Regions from separate parts of the Streptomyces sp. NPDC058758 genome, predicted to be linked through region 2. Evidence: predicted binding sites of a transcription regulator. Region 2 holds the regulator's gene; the other holds the start of a gene.
What was found. The regulator HspR, encoded in region 2, represses chaperone genes until heat shock. The targets are predictions, from matches to a motif close to TTGAGNNNNNNNNNCTCAA.

Region 1: a site for HspR is predicted at 4,776-4,794, ahead of lon (endopeptidase La). Genes of this name have one in related genera too.

Annotation. Positions count from the first base shown of each region.
Region 1 covers NZ_JBHYPS010000005.1:106,380-113,910, reverse strand. Annotated here, with positions in the region: gene ACFW6A_RS08785 (lytic polysaccharide monooxygenase) at 10-894, shown strand; gene ACFW6A_RS08780 (glutamate--cysteine ligase) at 1,138-2,289, shown strand; gene lon (endopeptidase La) at 2,342-4,753, opposite strand; gene ACFW6A_RS08770 (hypothetical protein) at 4,917-5,468, shown strand; gene ACFW6A_RS08765 (TetR/AcrR family transcriptional regulator) at 5,561-6,202, opposite strand; gene surE (5'/3'-nucleotidase SurE) at 6,560-7,531, shown strand, end outside.
Region 2 covers NZ_JBHYPS010000033.1:62,983-70,513, forward strand. Annotated here, with positions in the region: gene clpB (ATP-dependent chaperone ClpB) at 1-1,627, opposite strand, end outside; gene ACFW6A_RS29925 (TIGR03618 family F420-dependent PPOX class oxidoreductase) at 1,755-2,159, shown strand; gene ACFW6A_RS29930 ((2Fe-2S)-binding protein) at 2,317-2,646, opposite strand; gene ACFW6A_RS29935 (hypothetical protein) at 2,643-2,861, opposite strand; gene ACFW6A_RS29940 (helix-turn-helix transcriptional regulator) at 2,995-3,975, shown strand; gene ACFW6A_RS29945 (hypothetical protein) at 3,972-4,451, shown strand; gene ACFW6A_RS29950 (heat shock protein transcriptional repressor HspR) at 4,582-5,049, opposite strand; gene dnaJ (molecular chaperone DnaJ) at 5,054-6,226, opposite strand; gene grpE (nucleotide exchange factor GrpE) at 6,261-6,875, opposite strand; gene dnaK (molecular chaperone DnaK) at 6,872-7,531, opposite strand, start outside.

The sequences.
Region 1 (7,531 bases), on a different contig from region 2:
AGCCCCCGCATGCCGTCCACCCGCCGTACCGCCGCCGGCGTCGCCGCCCTGTCCGCCGCAGCCGCCCTCGTCGGCCTCACCCCCACCACCGCCGCAGCCCACGGGGCCGTCTTCAACCCCGTGAGCCGGATCGCCGCCTGTTACGCCGAGGGCCCCGAGAGCCCCGACTCGCAGGTGTGCAAGGACCTCGTCGCCGACTCCGGCACCCAGCCGCTGTACGACTGGAACGAGGTCAACATCGCCAACGCCGACGGCAACCACAAGGCCCTCATCCCCGACGGCAAGCTCTGCTCGGCCAACCGCGAGAAGTACCGGGCCCTGGACTGGGCGCGCACCGACTGGCCCGCCACCGCCGTGAGCGCCGGCTCCTTCGGCTTCAAGATCCGCGCCACCGCCGCCCACTCCGGCACGATGACGATGTACCTCACCAAGGCCGGCTTCGACCCGACGCAGCCGCTGAAGTGGGCCGACCTCGACGCCACCCCGGTCGCGGTGTACAACACCCCCCGCACCGCCACCGACGGCTACTACGCCTTCACCGGCAACCTCCCGGCCCGCACCGGCCGCCACGTCGTCTACATGGTCTGGCAGCGCAACGACAGCCCCGAGGCGTTCTACAGCTGCTCGGACGTCACCTTCGGCACGGCCGCCGCCCCCGCCGCCGCGCCGAAGGCCCAGGCGCCCACCGAGGCCGAACTGGCCGCCGGCGCCGAGCTGTCCACGGTGAGCCACGCGGGCCACGGCGGCGACGAGCAGCCGCCGGCGCTCTCCGCCGAGGCCACCGAGGCGCCGGGCTCCCCGCTGCCGATGGCCCTGGCCGGCGCGGGCGCGCTCGCCGTCTTCGGCGCGGGCAGCCTGCTCCTCGGCCGCCGCCGCGACTCCTCCGCCTCCTAGGAGCCGGAGGCGGGCGGGAGGGGGAGGGCGGGACGGGGGTCCGCCCACCCCTCCGGCGCCCCCGGGGAAGCCCGCCCTCCCCCCTCCCGCCCACCTCGCCCCCCGGAGTCCGCTCCGGGGGGCGATTTCGCGTCATCTGCGGGAGGAAGGGTGGAAGCCGGGCGGTTCGTGGACAGCCTTGCTGAAAAGTCTGTTCGAACGACCGTCAGCGCACCACCGTCCGCCCGTGAAGGAGAGCGCTCCATGCGGAACCAGCAGCGGTGGGTCTACCACCGCGGGGAAGGGCTGCGCACGTTCGGCGTGGAGGAGGAGCTCCTCCTGGTCGACCCCGAGACCGGACTCCCCCAGCCCCTCGCCGGCACCGTCACCGAGATCGCCGCCTGGCACGCCGACGCCGGGCCGCGGACCGGGGGGCCGGAGCCGGCGAAGCCCGAGTTGTACTCCGAGCAGCTGGAGATCGGCACCGCCCCCTGCACCACCACCTCCCAGCTCGCCGACCAGCTGCGCCGGGCCAGGCTCGCGGCGGCCGCGGCGGCCGAGGAGGCCGGCGTGGCGGTCGCGGCGCTCGCGACCGCGCCCGTGGACTTCGGCCCGCTGCTCACCCCGGACGACCGCTACCGGCGGATCCACGACCGGTACGCCCGCCTCGTGGACGAGGAGTTCGCCTGCGCCTGCCACGTCCACGTCCACCTCTCCTCGCCCGAGGAGGGCGTCGGCGTCCTCGACCGGATCCGCCCGTGGCTCGCCCCGCTCCTCGCGCTCAGCGCCAACTCCCCCTACTGCCAGGGCGTCGACACCGGCTACGCCAGCTGGCGCCACCAGCTGTGGCAGCGCTGGCCGATGTCCGGCCCGAGCGAGCTGTACGGCGACGTGGACGCGTACGAGCGGACCACCCGCGAGATGCTCGCCAGCGACGTGCTGATCGACGACCACATGGTCTACTTCGACGCCCGGCTCTCCCGCCGCTACCCGACGGTGGAGATCCGGGTCGGCGACGTCTGCCTGGACCTGGAGGACACCGTCCTGCTGGCGGTGCTGGGCCGCGCCCTGGTGGAGACCGCGGCCCGGGAGTGGCGGCGGGGCCTGCTCCCCGACCCGGTCTCGACGGTGGTGCTGCGGCTCGCCGCCTGGCGGGCCAGCAGGTACGGCCTCGGCGGCGAGCTCCTCGACCCGCGCAGCTGGCGGCCCCGGCCGGCCGGCGAGGTGCTGCACGCCCTGCTCGACCACGTGCGCCCCGCCCTGGAGGAGGCGGGCGACCGCGAGCGCGCCGAGGCGGGCGTGGCGCGGCTGCTCGCCCGCGGCACCGGCGCGGACCTCCAGCGGGCCGCCCACGCGGGCGATCCCTCGCTGGCCTCGGTGATCGTCGAGGCCGTGCGCCGTACGACCCCGGCGTGAACGGACGGGGCCCCCGGCACGCGTGCGTGCCGGGGGCCCCGCGGGGCACGGGTCAGGCGGCCGCCACGACCGGGACCTCCGCCGGGGCCAGGGCGATCTCCAGGACCTGCCGGACGTCCGTCACCGGGTGGACCTCCAGCTTCTCCAGGACCTCGGCCGGGACGTCGTCCAGATCGGCCTCGTTCCGCTTGGGGATGACCACGGTGGTGATGCCGGCCCGGTGCGCGGCGAGCAGCTTCTGCTTCACGCCGCCGATGGGCAGGACCCGGCCGGTGAGGGAGACCTCGCCGGTCATGGCCACGTCGGTGCGGACCAGACGGCCGCTGAGCAGCGAGGCCAGTGCGGTCGTCATGGTGATGCCCGCGCTCGGGCCGTCCTTGGGCACCGCGCCCGCCGGGAAGTGGATGTGCACGCCCCGGTCCTTGAGACCGGTCACGGGCAGCTCCAGCTCCGCGCCGTGCGAGCGGAGGAAGGAGAGCGCGATCTGCGCGGACTCCTTCATCACATCGCCCAGCTGGCCGGTGAGGGTCAGCCCGGCGGCGCCGGTCTCCGGGTCGGCGAGGGACGCCTCCACGAAGAGGACGTCGCCGCCGGCGCCGGTCACCGCGAGGCCGGTGGCCACTCCGGGGACGGCCGTACGCCGCTCGGCCGGGTCCTGGGCGGACTCGGGCACGTGGTGCGGCCGGCCGATGAGGGCCCGCAGGTCCTCGGGCGTGACGGTGAACGGCAGCTCGCGGTCGCCGAGTTCGTGCTGGGCCGCGACCTTGCGGAGCAGCCGCGCGACGGCCCGCTCCAGGGTCCGGACGCCGGCCTCCCGGGTGTACTCGCCGGCCAGCTTCCGCAGCGACGCCTCCTCCAGGACGACCTCGCCGGGCTCCAGGCCGGCCCGCTCCAGCTGCCGGGGCAGCAGGTGGTCGCGGGCGATGACGATCTTCTCGTCCTCGGTGTAGCCGTCGAGGCGGACCAGCTCCATGCGGTCGAGGAGCGCCTCGGGGATGGCTTCGAGCACGTTGGCGGTGGCGAGGAACACCACGTCGGAGAGGTCGAGCTCGACCTCCAGGTAGTGGTCGCGGAAGGTGTGGTTCTGCGCCGGGTCGAGGACTTCGAGCAGGGCCGCGGCGGGGTCGCCGCGGTAGTCGGAGCCGACCTTGTCGATCTCGTCGAGGAGGACGACGGGGTTCATCGACCCGGCCTCCTTGACCGCCCGCACGATCCGGCCGGGCAGGGCGCCGACGTACGTCCGCCGGTGGCCGCGGATCTCGGCCTCGTCCCGTACGCCGCCGAGGGCGACGCGCACGAACTTCCGGCCCATGGCGTGGGCGACGGACTCGGCGACCGAGGTCTTTCCGACGCCGGGCGGCCCGACGAGGGCCAGCACGGCGCCGCCGCGCCGCCCGCCGACGACGCCGAGCCCGCGCTCGGAGCGCCGCTTGCGGACCGCGAGGTACTCGGTGATGCGCTCCTTCACGTCCTCCAGGCCGGCGTGCTCGGCGTCCAGGACGGCCCGGGCGCCCTGGATGTCGTACCGGTCCTCGGTCCGCTCGTTCCACGGCAGTTCGAGGACGGTGTCGAGCCAGGTCCGGATCCAGGAGCCCTCGGGCGACTGGTCGCTGGACCGCTCCAGCTTGTCGACCTCCTTGAGGGCGGCCTCGCGGACCTGCTCGGGCAGGTCGGCGGCCTCCACGCGGGCGCGGTAGTCGTCGGACTCCTCGCCGTCCTTCTCTCCGTTGAGCTCGCGCAGTTCCTTGCGGACGGCTTCGAGCTGGCGGCGGAGCAGGAACTCGCGCTGCTGCTTGTCGACGCCCTCCTGGACGTCCTTGGCGATGGTCTCGGCCACGTCCTGCTCGGCGAGGTGCTCGCGGAGCTGGGCGGTGGCGAGCCGGAGGCGGGCGATCGGGTCGGCGGCCTCCAGGAGCGCGACCTTCTGCTCGACGGTGAGGAAGGGCGAGTAGCCGGAGTTGTCGGCGAGCGCGCCGACGCCGTCGATCTGCTGGACGCGGTCGACGACCTGCCAGGCGCCGCGCTTCTTCAGCCAGCTGGTGACGAGCGCCTTGTACTCCGTGACCAGCTCGGTCACGGCTCCGGGCAGCGGGTCGGGCACGCTCTCCTCGACCGTGCTCCCCTCCACCCACAGCGCCGCGCCGGGCCCGGTCGTGCCGGCCCCGATCCGCACCCGTCCGATCCCCCGGATCAGCGCCCCCGGGTCCCCGTCCGAGAGCCGCCCCACCTGCTCGACGATCCCGAGCACACCGGTCGCGGCGTACGTCCCGTCCACCCGGGGCACCAGCAGCACCCGGGGCTTCCCCGTGCCGCCCCGGGCGGCGGCCTGCGCCGCCTCCACGGCGGCCCGGACGTCGTTGTCGGACAGGTCGAGCGGCACCACCATGCCAGGCAGCACGACCTCGTCGTCGAGCGGCAGCACAGGCAGCGTCAGCGGCACGGACGGCTTGGACTCAGAAGCCATGATCTCCCCTTCGGCAGTCAAGTTGAGCTATGCCGACTCAATGCATGTGAGCCCACGATTGTTCCCCGCGCTTTGTTCGCTCTGAGCGATCACCCCCGAAGCCCGCCCGCACCCCCGCGCGTTCCGGCTGCGCGGGAGGGCCGGGGCGGGCATGCTCGGGCGCATGGAGCGTGGTGCGGAGCGGCGGTTCGGGCGCGGGCGGGCGTGGGGCGCGGTGCCCCTGGTGGTGGCGGCGCTGGTCGTCGGGGTCGGCGGCTGCGCCGATGCCGACGGGCCGGCGGCCGGCGGGGGCGGGGGCACGGCGAGCACGGCCGGCCCGGCGGGCACCGGGACCGCCCCGGGGACCGAGGGGACGACGGCGGACCCCCGGTCCGGGGCGGTGCTGGTCGAGGTCGGGGTGAGCGGCGGGTTCGCCGGGGTGGACAACCGGCTGATGGTGCGGGAGGACGGCTCCTGGACCCTGACGTCCCGGGGCGGGGAGCCGCGCACCGGGCGGATGGGCGCCGAGGAGCTGGCCGAGCTGCGGGCCGCCCTCGAGGACCCCGCCTACGCGCGCGTGCCCGAGCGGCCGGGCGGGCGGCCGGTGGCCGACGGCTTCCGGTACGCCGTGACGCACCACGACCGGACGGTCTTCGCGGGCGACGGCGAGCGGCCCGCCGCCCTCCAGCGCGTCTTCGACGCCCTCCCCGGGGGCGGCCCGCCGACCTCCCCGTGAGCCGCCGGCGGCTTCCCGCGAGCCGCCGCCGACCTCCCCGGTGGCCGCGCGGCCCTCGCGGGCCCGGGCGCCGGAGGGCCGGGCGCGGCGGCCTACGCGTCGGCGGCCCGGATCGCCGCGTACTGGCGGCGGAGGTAGTCCCGCACCCGGGCGGGCATGTCGAGGGAGTCCGGGGCGAGGGCCCACTGGATCTGGAGGCCGTCCATGACGGCGAGGTACTCCTCGGCGATGCCCCGGCAGTCGATGCCGGGCCGGAGCTCGCCGCGGCGGACGGCCTCCTCCAGGCGCTCGACGCTGTACGCGAGCACGCGCGCGTACCGCTCCTTGAAGTACGCGTGGGCGGGGTGGCCGGCGTTCCCGGACTCGCCGACGAGGACGTTGAACATGCGGACGATGCCGGGGCGCCGGGTGTTGTCCTCGACCAGCCGGACCAGGGCGTCGAGGAAGGCCGCGTACGACTCCGGCTCGACGGCGAACAGGCGCTCGACGTCGTGCTCCTCGCTCTGCGCGAGGACCGAGAGGAGCAGGTCCTCCTTGCTGCGGAAGTGGTGCAGCAGGCCGCCCTGGGTGATGCCGCAGTCGTGGGCGATGCGGGCGAGGGAGGAGGCGTGGAAGCCCCACTTCCCGAAGTGGTCGACGGCGGTCTCCAGGATCAGCCGGCGGCGGGCGTCACCGACGGCGTAACTGCCGCGAGCTGGGCTTTTGGCGGGCGCGGCGACCTTCTTCTCCGGCATGCGGCCACCTTAGCCGCGGCCGCGCACGGGCTCCCGGGGACGTGATCCGGCTCACACGTGACAAACCTAGTACCCACTCGGTTTTCGCACTTAGCCTGAGCCCGCCGAGGCCGGCACCGCACCGGGAAAGCCCCGCGCGGGCCCCGGGCACGGCCCGGAGCCCGATCCGGGAGACCGGACGACGGATCCAAGGACGGCGGATCCGGGACGGGGGATCCGGAACGGGGCCCGGGACGGGGGATCCGGCCCCGGACCGCGGGGGTCCTGACGCCCCCTCGGACGATCCGGGGCCCGCCCGTGGGGGGCCGGGCCCCGGATCCCTTCCGATCTGTCATGCCCATGAAAGGACGCACCGCCATGCGCCGCACCGTCGCGCTGACCGCAGCAGTCGCACTCGCCGGCCTGGGCGCCACCGCCCACGCGAGCACTCCCGCCGCGGACCGGACCGCGGACCGGACCGCACCCCCGTCGCGCCCGCTCGCCGGCCTGCGGATCCTCCTCTCCAACGACGACTCCATGAGGGCCGCCAAGGCGAGCAACTCCGACGGCCTCGGCCTCTACGAGCTGCGGCGCGCGATGTGCGCCGCGGGGGCGGACGTCGTCGTGATGGCCCCCTGGCAGGTGCAGTCCGGCAAGGGCACGGCCGTGACCAACGGCGGCGCGCTCACCGTCCAGCGCCGTACCGCCCTGCCCGCCGGGTACGAGGACGACTGCGCGGGCGCGCCCTCCGGCGGGGCGGTCTTCGGCGTGTGCGTCGCCGAGGGCGGCTGCGCGCCGGACTCCCCCGGCGCCACCCCGGCGGACACCGTGAAGCTGGCGCTGCGCGGCGGCCTGGCGGCCAAGGCCGGCTGGCGGGGCGCCCCCGACCTGGTGCTGACCGGCATCAACTCGGGGCCGAACGTCGCCGCGAGCGTCAACGACTCGGGCACGGTCGGCGCGGCCGTCGCCGCGATCGACCAGGACGTCCCGGCGATCGCCTTCTCCTCCTCCGGCGACGAGAGCCAGCTGCACTTCCCGCGCGAGAACTACCGGGCGCACGCCGAGCTCGGCGCCCGTTTCGTCGCGGGCCTCAAGGAGCGCGGGCTGCTGACCTCCGCCTTCGCCCTGAAGGTCGACTACCCGGACGTCAGCGCCGGCCGGAAGGCCGGGGCCCCGGTGTGGACCCGGGTCGGCGACGGGGCGGTCGCCTACCACGCGTACGAACAGCGCGGCTCGGGCGACACCTTCGACATCGCCCTCGGCCTGTGCGAAGGGGGCGAGGGGGACGGGGTCGAGTGCGCCGAGAACCGCGAGGACGCCGACTCCACCTGGCTGCTGGGCAAGGGGCAC
Region 2 (7,531 bases):
CGTCGGCGATGTCGTCGGGGCCGACCTCCTCCTTGACCATGGTGTCCTTCTGGACCTCTCGCTCGGCCTCGGTGGCCGCCTCCAGCTCGCGCTCCAGGGTGGGGATCTCGCCGTAGAGCAGCTTGGAGGCGGTGTCGAAGTCGCCGTCTCGCTGGGCGCGCTCGGCGCGGCCGCGGGTCTCGTCGAGCCGTTCCTTCAGCTCGCCGACCCGGTTGAGGGACTGCTTCTCCTTCTCCCAGCGGGCGGTGAGGCCGCGCAGCTCCTCCTCGCGGTCGGCGAGGTCGCGGCGGAGCTTCTCCAGGCGCTGGACGCTGGCCGGGTCGGTCTCCTTGGCGAGGGCCAGCTCCTCCATGCGGAGCCGGTCGACGGAGCGCTGGAGCTCGTCGATCTCGACCGGGGAGGAGTCGATCTCCATGCGGAGCCGGGAGGCGGCCTCGTCGACGAGGTCGATGGCCTTGTCGGGGAGGAAGCGGGAGGTGATGTACCGGTCGGAGAGGGTCGCGGCGGCCACCAGCGCGGAGTCGTTGATCTGCACCTTGTGGTGGGCCTCGTACCGGCCCTTGAGGCCGCGGAGGATGGCGACGGTGTCCTCGACGGACGGCTCGGCGACCAGGACCTGCTGGAAGCGGCGCTCCAGGGCGGGGTCCTTCTCGATGCGCTCGCGGTACTCGTCGAGGGTGGTGGCGCCGACCATGCGGAGCTCGCCGCGGGCCAGCATGGGCTTGAGCATGTTGCCGGCGTCCATGGCGGAGTCGCCGCCCGCGCCCGCGCCGACGACGGTGTGCAGCTCGTCGATGAAGGTGATGACCTGGCCGTCGCTCTCCTTGATCTCGGAGAGGACGGTCTTCAGCCGCTCCTCGAACTCGCCGCGGTACTTCGCGCCGGCGACCATCGCGCCGAGGTCCAGGGAGACCAGCCGCTTGTTCCGCAGCGACTCGGGGACGTCGCCCTTCACGATCCGCTGGGCGAGGCCCTCGACGACGGCGGTCTTGCCGACGCCGGGCTCGCCGATGAGGACGGGGTTGTTCTTGGTGCGCCGGGACAGGACCTGCACCACGCGGCGGATCTCGTGGTCGCGGCCGATCACCGGGTCGAGCTTGCCCTCGCGGGCTGCGGCGGTGAAGTCGGTGCCGAACTTCTCCAGGGCCTTGTACGAGCCCTCCGGGTCGGCGGTGGTCACGCGGCGGCCTCCCCTGGCCTTCTCGAAGGCGTCCTCGAGCCGGCGGGCGGTCGCGCCCTGCCGGTCGAGGACCTGGCCGGCCTGGCCGCCCTTGGCGGCGAGGCCGATGAGCAGGTGCTCCGTGGACAGGAACTCGTCGCCGAGCCGCTTCGCGCGCGCGTCGGCGTCGGCGATGACGGCGAGCAGGTCCCGGTTGGGCTGCGGGGGCGCGACGGTGGAGCCGGTGACGCTGGGCAGGGCGGCGAGCAGCCGCTCCGCGCCCTCGCGGACGGCGGCCTGGTCGGCCTCGACGGCGGCGAGCAGGTCGGTGATGTTCTCGTTGTCCTGACCGGCCAGCAGTGCGAGCAGAAGGTGGGCGGGGGTCAGGTCGGCGTGCCCCTGGGACACGGCGCGGCTGCTCGCCGCGTTCAGCGCGTCCCGGCTCCTGTTGGTCAGTTCGGCGTCCACGTGCGGGGTCTCCTCCTGGGTGCGGTCCTCTGGGTCCTTGTCTGTACTGACTCATACAGCGTACATAAAGTTGAGTCTATTCCGCTCAAGGTATCGGGGCCGGAGGAAGCGGCGGTAGTTTCCGGGCATGGCGACTGACCCGAGGAACCCCACCGACTCGTACCTCAGCTTCTGGCGCGAGTACCACATGTGCACGCTGACCACCCCGCGCCCGGACGGCACCCCCCACGTGGTGGCCGTCGGCGTCACGTACGACCCCGAGAACGGCCTGGCGCGGGTCATCACCAACAAGCACAGCCGGAAGGTCGCGAACGTGCTGGCGGCCGGCGCGGAGGGCGCGCGGGTCGCGGTCTGCCAGGTCGACAAGGGCCGCTGGGCCACCCTGGAGGGCGTCGCCCGGATCCGTACGGAGGAGGCGCGGGTCGCCGACGCCGTGGCGCGCTACGCGGAGCGCTACGGCCGCACCCCGACGCCCAACCCCGACCGGGTCGTCATCGAGATCGCCCTCACCCGGGCGATGGGCCGCGCGTAGCGGAAACGGGAACGGCGGCAGCGGCAGCGGCAGCGGCAGCGGCAGCGGCAGCGGGGCGGAAACGGAAAAGCACAACGGCGCCATCGCGTTTCAGGTCCGCGATGGCGCCGTTGTGTGGGGGAAGCACCTGAGCGATCTACAACGACGGGGGAATCGCTCAGGCGCTGCGGGGGGTGGCGGTGATGGTCTCGGGCTCGAACCGCGCCCCGACCGGCTGGTGGTCGCGCTGGTCCAAGTTGACGAAGATCATGCCGTACCTGATGGCACAGCGGACGGGCCGAGGGGCGCCGCGCGGGCGGCGGAGGCATCGATAGGCGCGAATGTCCTCGTCGTCCTCGCGGACGATGACGATCGGCTCACCGAAGAGAGTGACCTTCAACGACTCGCCACGGCGCGGCACCGCGGTGACGAGGTCGATGAAGTGCCACCCGGACCGGTAGGCACTCGCCATCTCGCGTCGAAAACGAGGGTCTTCGGGAACCGTCATGCCCTCACGGACCCCCATCCGGGATCGGCGGCCGGCGCCACGCCCCAACCGGGATCGGCGAGGGCGACGGCCTGTCGCAGACCCCAGCCCGGGTCCGCCTGCACGACCTTCGTCTGCGAACCCCACCCCGGGTCCTGGGTCACCGTGACCGCGCCCACAGCTGCAGCAGCCATCAGCGCGACACCGACTACGGTGCGTATGAGCTTCTTGGACATGACCGAGCAACCTCACTCGAAGGTGTGTAACTACCTGCTCCCCCGCAAGTCACGACGATCGCTCACTCGTCCCGTTTCCACCACTCGCCCAATGCATCATGTTCCTGTAATGCAAAAGCCTGGGGGTGTACGCATGCGGATAGAGCCTGACGAAAAGGTGCATTCTCACACGCACGCAGACCTGTGCGAACCGGGCACTCGGCTCTATGCGGAGGCCCTCAGGGGAGGCCGGATCGCCCGTTCCGACATCTCTCCCGCTCCCTGCCTGATGGAGCTGGACCTGCTGCGTCCCGACCCCGACGACGCCGAATGGCTCCGCCCGGTGGCCCCTTCGGCCGCCCTCGCCCGCCTCCTCGACCCGCTGGAGAAGGAGATACAGGAGCGGCGGCGCCAGACCGTCACCCTCGCCGACGCCTTCGAACCCTTCATGGCCCTCGGCGCACGCGACCCGTCGATGACCCACGCCATCACCGTCCTCGAAGGCCTGGAGCGGATCAACGACAACCTGGACCGCGCCGTGGCCGAATGCACCTCGGAACTGCTCACGGTACAGCCGGGGAAGGGCCGCAGCGCGCACACGTTCGGCGAAGCCCTGCGCCGGGTGCGGCCGTTGCTCGGCCGGGGCATCAAGATGCGCACCCTCTACCAGCACACCGCCCGCCACCAGCCCATCACCCTGGCGTATCTGGAGCGCATCGGGCCCGAGGTCGAGGTCCGCACGCTGGAGGAGATCATCGACCGGCTCATCATCGTCGACCGCAAGGTCGCCTTCGTGCCGGCGAGCCGCGACCGCACCATCGCCCTCGAACTGCGCCACCAGGGCCTCGTCGAGTACCTCGGCGGGGTCTTCGACCAGTTCTGGCTCCAGGCGACCCCGCTGGACGCGCCCGTCACCTACCAGCCGCAGCTCAGCGGCATCAGCGGCGTCCAGCGCTCCATCGCCGCCCTCCTCGTCGAAGGCCACGTCGACGAGGCCATCGCGCGCCGGCTCGGGATGAACGTCCGGACCTGCCGGGCGCACATCGCCAAGCTCGCGGCCACCCTGGGGAGCGGGAGCCGGGCGCAGCTCGGGTACCTCATCGCCCGGTCCGGGATCCTCGAACGGGACAACTGACCACCGTGCACGCACACATCGCGCTCGACGGCCCCGCCGGCACCCTCCGCGTCACCGGGGCCGGGCTGCCCGCCGTGGAACTCGTCCGGGCCCCGGGGACGCCCGCCGACGCCCACACGCCCATCGGCACCCGCAGGGCCGCCCTGCTGACGCTCACCGTCGACGGCGCGCCCGCCGTGATCCGGCCCGCCCGGGGGCGGCTGCTGCGGCGCTCGTACCGGGTGGACGTCCGCGTCGGCGGCCACCGCTACCGGCTCGTGCCCTGCTCGTACGGGGAGAGCCGGCTCAGCCGGGACGGGCGGCGGATCGGCACCCTGGAGTCCAGCGGCGACGGGCGGGTGAGCGACGCGTGGGACGCCGGGCCCACCCCGCTCGACCTGGCCGTCGGCACCGCGCTGGCCGCCGCCTTCGGCACCGGCGCCGCGCCCTGGTGGGAGACGGTGGGCGACATCGTCGGCGAACTCGTCGCGCCCTGAGGCGCCGCGCCCGGGACGACAGGCCCCGGGACGGCGCGCCCGGAGACGGCACGCGCGGGATGCCGAAACCCCCGGGACGCCGAAACGGCCCCCTCCACCGGAAGGGGGCCGTGCGGTCGCGTACCGGCGGCTACTCGCCGCGCTTCGGCGCCGGCCGCCAGACCACCAGCGCGCTCGCCTGCTGCACGTCCTGGTACGGGACCAGGTCGCGCCGGTAGGAGGCGTGCACCTGGGCCTCGCGCTGCCGCATCGCGGCGGCCGCGCCCTCGACGGCCGAGGAGAGCTCGGCGACGCGGGCCTGGAGCGCGGCGACCTGGTTCTCCAGCTCGATGATGCGCTTGATGCCGGCCAGGTTGATGCCCTCGTCCTGCGACAACTGCTGCACCTGGCGGAGCAGTTCGATGTCGCGGGCCGAGTAGCGGCGGCCGCGGCCGGCCGTGCGGTCCGGGGAGACCAGACCCAGGCGGTCGTACTGGCGCAGGGTCTGCGGATGCAGACCCGACAGCTGGGCCGCCACCGAGATGACGTACACCGGGGTCTCGTCGGTCAGTTCGTACGCCCTGCCGCCGAAGCCCGGCTGCCGTCGTCGTCCTTCCACCGCGTCACGCTCCCTTCGCCGCCTGGAACAGCTCCGCCCTGGGGTCCGTCGAGGCGGTCGCCTCGCGGTAGGTCTCCAGGGCCTCGCGGGCCTTGTCGTCCAGCTCCTTCGGCACCGCGACCTCGACCGTCACCAGCAGGTCGCCGCGCGTGCCGTCCTTGCGGACCGCGCCCTTGCCGCGGGCGCGCATGGTCCGGCCGTTCGGGGTGCCCGCGGGCAGCTTGAGGGTGACCGCGGGGCCGCCGAGGGTCGGGACCTTGATCTCGCCGCCGAGCGCGGCCTCCGTGAAGGAGACCGGGACGGTGACGGTGAGGTTGTCGTCCTTGCGGCCGAAGACCGGGTGGGCGTCGACGTGCACGACGACGAACAGGTCGCCGTGGGGTCCGCCGCGCTCGCCCGGGGCTCCCTTGCCGCGCAGCCGGATCTTCTGGCCGTCGAAGACGCCCGCCGGGATCCGGACCTGCATGGTGCGCGAGGACTTGGCCCGGCCGGAGCCCTTGCAGACCTCGCAGGGGTTCTCGGCGATGAGGCCGCGGCCCTTGCAGTCCACGCACGGGTCGGTCAGCGAGAAGCCGCCGCCGCTGCCGCGCGAGACCTGGCCGGTGCCGACGCAGGTGGGGCACACCCGGGGGGTGCCGTTCTTGTCGCCGGTGCCGGAGCAGGCCGTGCAGGGCTGCTGGCTGGACATCCGCAGGGGCACGGTCGCGCCCTCGATGGCCTCGGTGAAGCTGAGCGTCACCTCGGACTCGATGTCCTGGCCGCGCCGGGGCTGGGTGCGGGCGCCCGCGCCGCCGCCGCGGTTGAACAGGCCGCCGAAGACGTCCCCGATGCCACCGCCGCCGAAGCCGCCGGGCCCGCCCTGGGCGCCTCCGAAGAGGTCGCCCAGGTCGAAGTTGAACGAGCCGCCGGCCCCGGGCCCGCCGGCCCGGAAGCCGCCGTTCCCGAAGAGGGCGCGCGCCTCGTCGTACTCCTTGCGCTTCTTGGGGTCGCCGAGGACGTCGTTCGCCTCGGAGATCTCCTTGAAGCGCTCCTCGGCCTTGGTGTCGCCCTTGTTGGCGTCCGGGTGGTTCTCGCGGGCGAGCTTCCGGTACGCCTTCTTGATCTCTGCCTCGGTGGCGTCCTTGGGGACGCCGAGGACCTTGTAGTAGTCCTTCTCGACGAAGTCCTTCGTGCTCATCGACGTCCCTCCTCCCGCACGCGGGTGTGGCTGCTTACTCGCTGTCCTTCTCGGCGGAGTCGTCCGACTCCTCGGCCTTCGCCTGGGCGCCCGGCTGGGGCTCGGCGACGGCCACGCGGGCGGGCCGGACGGTCCGCTCGCCGATCCGGTACCCCGGCTGCAGGATCGCCACGCAGGTCGTCTCGGTGACGTCCGGCGCGTAACTGTGCATCAGGGCCTCGTGGATCGTCGGGTCGAAGGGCTCGCCCTCCTTGCCGAACTGCTGGAGCCCCATCTTGGCGACGACGGTCTCCAGCGACTCGGCGACCGACTTGAAGCCGCCCACGACCTCGCCGTGCTCCCGGGCCCGGCCGATGTCGTCGAGGACCGGGAGCAGCTCGGTCAGGAGGCTCGCCACGGCGATCTCCTTGACCGTGACCCGGTCCCGCTCGACCCGGCGCCGGTAGTTCTGGTACTCGGCCTGGAGCCGCTGGAGGTCCGCGGTGCGCTCGGAGAGCGCCGTACGGGCCTGGTCCAGCTGGGCCAGGAGAGCAGTGTCCGTCACGTCCCCGGCCGGGGCCGCCGCGTCCTCGGAGGACTCGGCGGCCTCGGCGGCGTCGCCGGAGGGGACGTCGGGCTTCTCCTCGAAGCCCGGAGTCTCCTCGCTCACGCCTGGCCGTCCTTCTTGGGCTCGTCGTCGACGATCTCGGCGTCGACGACGTCGTCGTCGGCCTTGGCCTCGCCGGCGGGCGCGCCGGCCTGGGCGGCCTGCGCGTCGGCGTACATGGCCTGGCCGAGCTTCTGCGAGACGGCCGCGACCTTCTCGGTGGCGGTGCGGATCTCGGCGGCGTCCTCGCCCTTGAGCTTCTCCTTCAGCTCGGCGACGGCGGCCTCGACCTCGGTCTTCACGTCGCCCGGGACCTTGTCCTCGTTGTCCTTGAGGAACTTCTCGGTCTGGTAGACGAGCGCCTCGCCCTGGTTGCGGGACTCGGCGGCCTCGCGGCGGCGGTGGTCCTCGTCCGCGTACTGCTCGGCCTCCTGGCGCATCCGGTCGACCTCGTCCTTCGGCAGCGAGGAGCCGCCGGTGACGGTCATCTTCTGCTCCTTGCCCGTGCCCAGGTCCTTCGCGGTCACGTGCATGATGCCGTTGGCGTCGATGTCGAAGGCGACCTCGATCTGCGGGACGCCGCGCGGGGCCGGCGGGAGGCCGGTCAGCTCGAACATGCCGAGCTTCTTGTTGTACGCCGCGATCTCGCGCTCGCCCTGGTAGACCTGGATCTGCACGGACGGCTGGTTGTCCTCGGCCGTCGTGAAGATCTCGGACCG